Regions from separate parts of the Thermodesulfovibrio sp. TK110 genome, predicted to be linked through region 1. Evidence: riboswitches for the same ligand, from Rfam matches in the RefSeq annotation. Region 1 holds a riboswitch; the other holds the start of a gene.
What was found. A riboswitch is a leader RNA that binds a small molecule or an ion and turns the genes downstream of it on or off. The one in region 1 is predicted to bind cobalamin.
Positions count from the first base shown of each region.

Region 2: another riboswitch for cobalamin. It lies ahead of ACYQ3X_RS05170 (TonB-dependent receptor plug domain-containing protein); the one in region 1 lies ahead of metE (5-methyltetrahydropteroyltriglutamate--homocysteine S-methyltransferase).

Region 1 is NZ_BAAHNB010000001.1:368,470-372,101, forward strand. It holds gene ACYQ3X_RS01990 (ribonucleoside triphosphate reductase) at 1-113, opposite strand, end outside; gene metE (5-methyltetrahydropteroyltriglutamate--homocysteine S-methyltransferase) at 106-2,337, opposite strand; cobalamin riboswitch at 2,368-2,574, opposite strand; gene ACYQ3X_RS02000 (TetR/AcrR family transcriptional regulator) at 2,597-2,770, shown strand; gene ACYQ3X_RS02005 (ABC transporter permease) at 3,008-3,632, opposite strand, start outside.
Region 2 is NZ_BAAHNB010000001.1:997,231-1,000,862, reverse strand. It holds partial or broken gene ACYQ3X_RS05180 (hydrogenase iron-sulfur subunit) at 72-467, opposite strand; gene ACYQ3X_RS05175 (NAD-dependent protein deacylase) at 693-1,490, opposite strand; cobalamin riboswitch at 1,556-1,742, shown strand; gene ACYQ3X_RS05170 (TonB-dependent receptor plug domain-containing protein) at 1,774-3,632, shown strand, end outside.

The sequences.
Region 1 (3,632 bases):
GTATCATAGTCAAACTCTCCTGTTGCTTTACCTGCCTTTGATATAGCTATTGTGATTTTTTCAGGGTCAAAAGGAACCTGACGACCATCACGCTTTATAATGTTTTTAAACATCTTTTACCTCCTTACGCATTATCTCTGCAACTTTAACCATGTTTTTAAGGGAAGGAATGGTTTCTTGCCATCCTCTTGTTTTAAGTCCGCAATCAGGATTTATCCAGAAAAGTCTTTTATCAATAAGCTTTATTGAGCGTTTTACTATTTCAAGCATCTCTTCCACATCTGGCACTCTTGGAGAGTGAATATCATATACTCCGATTCCAATGCCTCTGTCATATTTAAAGTTTTCAAAGGCTTTAAGAATCTCTCCTTTGCTTCTTGATGCCTCAATTGATATCACGTCAGCATCCATTGCATAGATTTTTTCAATTATGTCATTGAAATCAGAGTAGCACATATGGGTATGAATCTGGGTTTCAGGTTTTACTGAGGAGGTAATAATTCTGAAGCTTTTTATAGCCCAGTCAAAGTATTCATCAACTTTTGCTCTTTTAAGAGGCATTCCTTCTCTGAAAGCAGGCTCATCAATCTGAATGATTTTTATTCCAGCTTTCTCAAGCTCCATTACTTCTTCTTTTAGAGCAAGAGCAATTTGATAGGCAATTTCTTTTTTTGAAATATCCTTTCTTGGATATGACCACTGAAGTATTGTGACAGCTCCTGTAAGAATTCCTTTTACTGGTTTTTTAGTGAGAGACTGAGCATAGAGGGTTTCTTTCAAAATTAAAGGTTTGTCTCTCCATACATCGCCATAAATTATCGGTGGTCTTACACATCTTGAGCCATATGACTGAACCCATCCATTTTTTGTTATTGCAACTCCCTGAAGACGCTCTGCAAAAAACTCAACCATGTCAGTTCTTTCAAACTCTCCATGCACTAAAACATCAAGCCCTAAATGCTCTTGAATTTCAATTGCTTTTTTAATTTCATTATTTATAAATGATTCATACTCCTTAAGAGAGATTCTGCCTGCCTTATAGTCTGCCCTTACTTTCCTTAGCTCAGGAGTCTGGGGAAAGCTTCCTATTGTGGTGGTTGGAAAAAGAGGAAGTTTGAGAATTTGCATCTGTTTTTCATATCTCTCTTGAAAAGAGGATTTTCTTTCAAGAGCATTTTCATCAATCTGAGAGATTTTCTTCTTGATTTCAGGATTAACAAATTTCATGGATAAATTCTGCTCTGGAGGCTCTTTACCTTCATTTATTACTGTTTTAAGCAGTGTAAGCTCTTCAAGCCTTTCATTGGCAAAGCTTAACAGATGCAAAATTTCCTCAGGTAGGGTTTCATTTTTCACACTCACTGGAAGATGCATAAGAGGACAGGAGTTTGAAAGAATTATGTTTTCCGTAAACTTTGTAAGAGTCTCAATAAGTTTCAATGTTTCAGTAAAATTTGTCTTCCAGGGGTCTCTTCCTGAGACAACTCCTGCAATTAATAGTTTATCCTTTGGAAAGCCGAATTTTGAGAGACTCTCAAGATTATCTCTCCCATCAACAAAATCAAATCCAATACCATGAACTGGCATTTCGTAAACTACTTTCTCATACTGTGAGAGGCTTTCATAGTAAGTTTGAACATAAACTTTTATCTTACTCAGTGCAGAAGTGATTTTTCTGTAACAATCTATAATTACATGAACAGTATCATTATCTAAATCAATAACCATTGCAGGTTCATCAATCTGAACCTCTTCAATTCCTGATTCTTCAAGCTCTTTAAGAAGCTTTATGTAAACATTAGCTATCCTGTGAAGGAAATAAGCATGGTCTTTTAGTTTAGCACAGTAAAGATAGGTAAAAGGACCTGTGATAACAGGTTTTGTTTTAAGATTAAGAGAGTTTTTTAAAAGTTTATATTCTTTTAAAGGTTTATTTTCAATGAGTTCAAACTCTGTATCATTTTCAATTTCAGGAACAATGTAGTGATAGTTTGTGTTAAACCACTTTGTCATCTCTGAAGCAGGAGCATCTGCAGAGCCTCTTGCTATTGCAAAGTATCTTTCCAGTGGATCAGAGATATTTTTAAATCTCTCTGGAATGACATTAAACATTACTGAGAGGTCAAGGATAAAGTCATAAAGGGAAAACTCATTGGATGGAATAATGTCAATTCCGTGTAGAGTAATGGTTTTTGCATTGTTGATAATTAATTTTTCAGCTTCTTCAATAAGCTCCTTTTGAGAGATTTTTCCACTCCAGTAGGATTCAAGGGCTTTTTTAAGCTCTCTTTGGGGACCAATCTTAGGATAGCCAAAGACAGTTGTTTTAACGGTCATTTAATTCCTCCCACGAGGTATTCTGAAAGCCAAAGGCTTTCAGGCTGGATAGGTCTTCCGGCTTTGGGCTCAATCTCCTACTTACCCGCCTTCCCGGAGACTTCTCTCCAGTGGCTTAAGACAGCAGTGCTGCCTTCCTGGGCTTTCGTTCCCAACACGGCTGCGGGGCAGCGGGGGATTCTCACCCCTCTTCCCTTACATCCAGCAATTTTGAAGATACATTAAGTAGAATTTTTTTGTCAAATTAGCCAAGGTTCACATGAACAGGCGTTCAGGATATGAGTCAAGGAAGAGAATAGTAGATGCTGCTGTGAAGCTATTTTCCCAGAGTGGCTTCAGTGGCACGACAATGAGAATGATTGCAAAAGAAGCAGGAATAAGCGTAGGAGGACTTTATCTTTATTTCAAAAACAAGGAAGAACTATCACTTTGAAACTTGTCAAGAAAATTGTGTCTGTTTGTAAAATTTTGCATTAAACCTTACATTGTTTGTATCTTCATCTTTTATGCTGGTATGATAGGCGTCTATAAAAAGGGCAAATAGCTCTGAGGGTATCTCTTTTGTCTTGAATTCCTTCGCTTTATTGTATAAATCTTCTTTTATCTCCTCTAGTCTGTTTTATTCTTTCTTATACCAATTATTTTAAACTAGAAGAAGATTTAGAAATTCCTACTTTGCAAAAGTTTTTCTAAAACGGTAGACTGAAAAGCTAAACAGTATGCTGCCAAGAACAATTATTCTAAGAATATCATGCCAGACATAGTTTATTCCATTACCTTTAAAAAGAACACTGTAACCAAAGTCAATAAAATACCGCATTGGAGAGATAAGGCTTAAATATCGCATCAAAGGCTGCATAGACTCAGGTGGTGTCCATGCACCTGAGAGCATGAGCATTGGTGTAAGAATTACGAGCATGAGCATCATTGATTGGGCAAGATTTCTTGCCACAGTAGCAATTGCTATTCCAAGAGAAGACATGGTAAAAACATAAAAAAGCATAACAGGATAAAAAAGCAGCAGGCTTCCCCTTATTGGAACTTTAAATACCCCTTTAATTATCAAAAATATGCTTAAAAGGGAAAGAATTCCTACTGCAAAAATTGTTGGAATTATTTTAGCAACAAATATCTCCCATGTTCTGACAGGTGTAACAAGAAGTTGTTCAACTGTGCCATATTCCTTTTCTCTTACAAGTGCTGCGGCAGTTACAAGAAGAGAAACCATTGTTGTTACATTGAAAAGCTCAAGCAAACTCATAAACCATGATGTAAGTATGTTTGGATTGAATTGA
Region 2 (3,632 bases), 630 kb from region 1:
GCTGAACCAACTGTAGCAACAGTTCTTGAAAGGGTTAGCCAGTCAACATCAACAGGAGTTTTAATTGAAAGAGGACCGAGAGTTTTTATCTTTCCAATAAAATCTCTTGCAACCTGAGCAAATTTAAGTCCTTCTGCTCCTGAAATCCATTCAAGTCTTACCCTTTCCTTTGGAATTCCTATAATTTCAAGAAATCTTGTTAATAAATTAAATCTTCGGTTTGCATAGTAGTTTCCAGTTTTGTAATGACAGTCTCCGGGATGACAGCCTGCAACCAGAACACCATCAGCACCTGATAAAAAAGCTTTAATGATAAACTCTGGTTCAACTCTTCCTGAACAGGGAACACGAATTGGATATAAATTGGGTGGGTAACTATACCTTAATGAACCTGCCAGATCTGCACCTGCATAACTACACCAATTGCACAAAAAGGCAATAATCTTAGGCTCGAAGCCCTGCTCCATAGCAAAACCTCCTCAAAATTTTTTGGTTATTTGCTTTCTTAGCTTTTAGCCAGCCTTCGGGCAGGCAGGTTCAGTGAGTTTTTTAGAAAGGCTTCTGCCTTTTTTAGACCTTCCTGGTAAGATTTTGACTAATTATACCTTAACCTAAAAATTTTGTCAACCCAATCTTAAACTTTTTTAATATTTCAATTTGTAAAGATTTTCTCACTTTCATATGCAGAGATTTTAATCCTTAAAAAGATAAGATTGTTCATCCAGGCTATGGGATGACAACTCTATTGCAATGTCTTTTAAAACCTGACCAGCACTACCATAAAATACTATCTCTGCTATCCAGTCCCAGTCTGTTTCTGCCTTATTTATAAAGATGAGCTTTGAACCCCTTTGATAGGCAATTCTCGGTATTGAGGCTGCAGGTTCAACCTGAAGAGATGTTCCAACTACAAGCATGAGATCACATTGATTTGCGATCTGTTGCGCCATAATCAGTTCTTTTTCAGGCAAGGGCTCTCCGAAAAATACAACTGTTGGTTTTATTACACCGCCACAGTTATAACATCTTAAATCAAGCTTCTGTTCAGCAAACATTTTCAATATTTCATCCATTTTATAAAGTTTTTCACAGTCAAGACAGATTGCACCTCTTTGATTCCCATGAAGTTCTATAACGCTTTTGCTGCCAGCCATCTGGTGAAGTCCATCAATGTTCTGCGTTATTACATGTTTAATAATTCCCATTTTTTCAAGCTCTGCAAGGACAATATGTGCATTATTGGGCTTTGCATTAATGAGTTGGTGAATTAGTTCTTTTTTCATTCTCCAGAATTCTTCTCTTGCCTGCCTGTCATAAATAAATTCCTGATATGTAACAATTCTAAATCTCTGCCACAATCCACCAGGACTGCGGAAATCAGGTATTCCAGATTCTGTAGAAATTCCTGCTCCAGTGAATGCTACAGCATAGGTGGAGTTTTTAATAAGTTGTGAAGCTTTTTTAATTTTTTCCTGATAAGAGGAATTCATACTTTTTAAAACATATCAAAAAGATTGTGTTATGTCAAGGGATTTGACCATGTTTTAATAAATTTTGTATACTTTTCTGGCTGGACTAAGGGAAGAGGGGTGAGAATCCCCCGCTGCCCCGCAGCCGTGTTGGGAACGAAAGCCCGATAAGGCAGCCATGCTGCCTTAAGCCACTGGAGAGAGTCTCCGGGAAGGCGGGTAAGTAGGCAGTGAGCCCTAAGCCGGAAGACCTGTCCAGCTGGAGGCTCTCTGAGCTTCCCATTCCCCGAGGGAGGGATTTGCCATGATTTTCCTTTTTATCCTTTGTTCTGTCTTTCTATTTTCTCATCCTATCTTAGCAACGGAGACTCAGCTTGAAGAGATTGTTGTAACAGCAACAAGAGTTGAAGAACCAAAAAAGGATCTTCCTTATTCTGTTCAGGTTATAACTCAGGAAGATATTAAAAATTCTGTTGCAAAGAATGCTGGAGACTTAATTGCAGAAGCATCAATCGGTCATGTTCACAAATACCCAGGATTATTAACGAGCATTATCGGATTAAGAGGATTCAGGACAGACATTTTTGATGATCTTAAAAGCAGAGTTCTTGTTCTTATAAATGGAAATCGTGCAGGAACAGTAAATCTTGCAACAATACCTGTTGATGATATAGAAAGAGTTGAGATAGTTAAAGGACCTGCATCAGTTCTTTATGGTTCATCAGCAATGGGTGGTGTAATCAACATAATTACAAAGCAGGGTAAAGAAGAAGGTATACATGGTTTGGCTGGTGTAGAAACAGGTTCATGGCAGTTCTGGAAAACAAGAGCTGAATTAAATGGCAAAAAAGGAGATTTTGATTTCTATGTTTCAGCCAGCCGTTCTGCAATTGATGATTATTCTGCAAAAAATTATGGGAAAATAGAAAACACAGGTTACAATGATGAATCTGTGTCAATCCGTTCAGGGTATAGCTTTTTTGATAAACAACACATATCTTTTGGATTTCAGCACTGGAAAGGATGGAATATTGGCTTACCTGGAGCAAGATACTCACCAGACCCTGATGATCACAAGGACATTGAAAGAAACAGATTTGATTTAGGGTATAAAACAGAAACCTTTAAAGCTGAATATTATTTTACAAAAGAAAGAACTGAATATTACGAAGGCTCTGTAGCAGGGAAATGGGAGGTTACTTTAAAAAACACAACTACCCAGGGAGCAACTATTCAGAAGATATTTTCAATAGATGACCACAGAATTATTATTGGAGGACAGTGGGACAGAATAGAGATTAAAAGCTCAAGAAACACAGGTGCTCCTTATAATCCTAATTCAGAGTATGACAGCTACGGTTTATTTAGTGAGGGAAGATTAAGTCTTTTTGATAAAAAACTTTTATTAAATGCAGGAATCCGTTATGACTATTTTGAAAATGAGATACTGCCAACTGAAGGCATTAACAGTTTAAAACCAAGAAAAGAAAATCTTGATCATATAACCATTAGAGGAGGCATCTTATATAAAATTACGGATAATTTTTCAATAAAAGCTAATGCTGGAACTGCTTTCAGAGCACCTGCACCTGATGAGCTTGCAGCTGATTATATTGCTTCATGGGGAACTCATTACATAGGAAATCCAGATTTAAAACCGGAAAAAAGCAAGTCCTATGATACGGGATTATCTTACACAAAGGATTTCTTCAATGCAGAGCTTACATTTTTTCATTCAGAATTCAAGGATAAAATCATAAGCTACTATGACAGCATTCTTAAAGCTCAAACCTTTAAAAATGTTGAAGGAGCAACAATTCAGGGTATAGAGGGAAGTATCTCATATGATATTGGCATAGTTAGTGGACTAAGTTTTTCACTAAAGCCTTTTGTAAACTTTACATATAATACGAGATACTCAACTAAAGATGAAGTAGAGATACAAAAATATGGAAAAACCCTTCAATACACACCAAAATGCACTGCTTCATTTGGAATAATGGCAGCAAGGGATAAATGGGATTTAAGATTGGTAGCGAACTATACAGGAGATGAGAAGGTTGTTGACTGGAATCCTTCATCTAAAAACTATGGAAAAGTTGTTGATAAAAGTGATTTTACCGTGGTAAATCTTAAAGGTTCATACAGACCTGTAAAAAATCT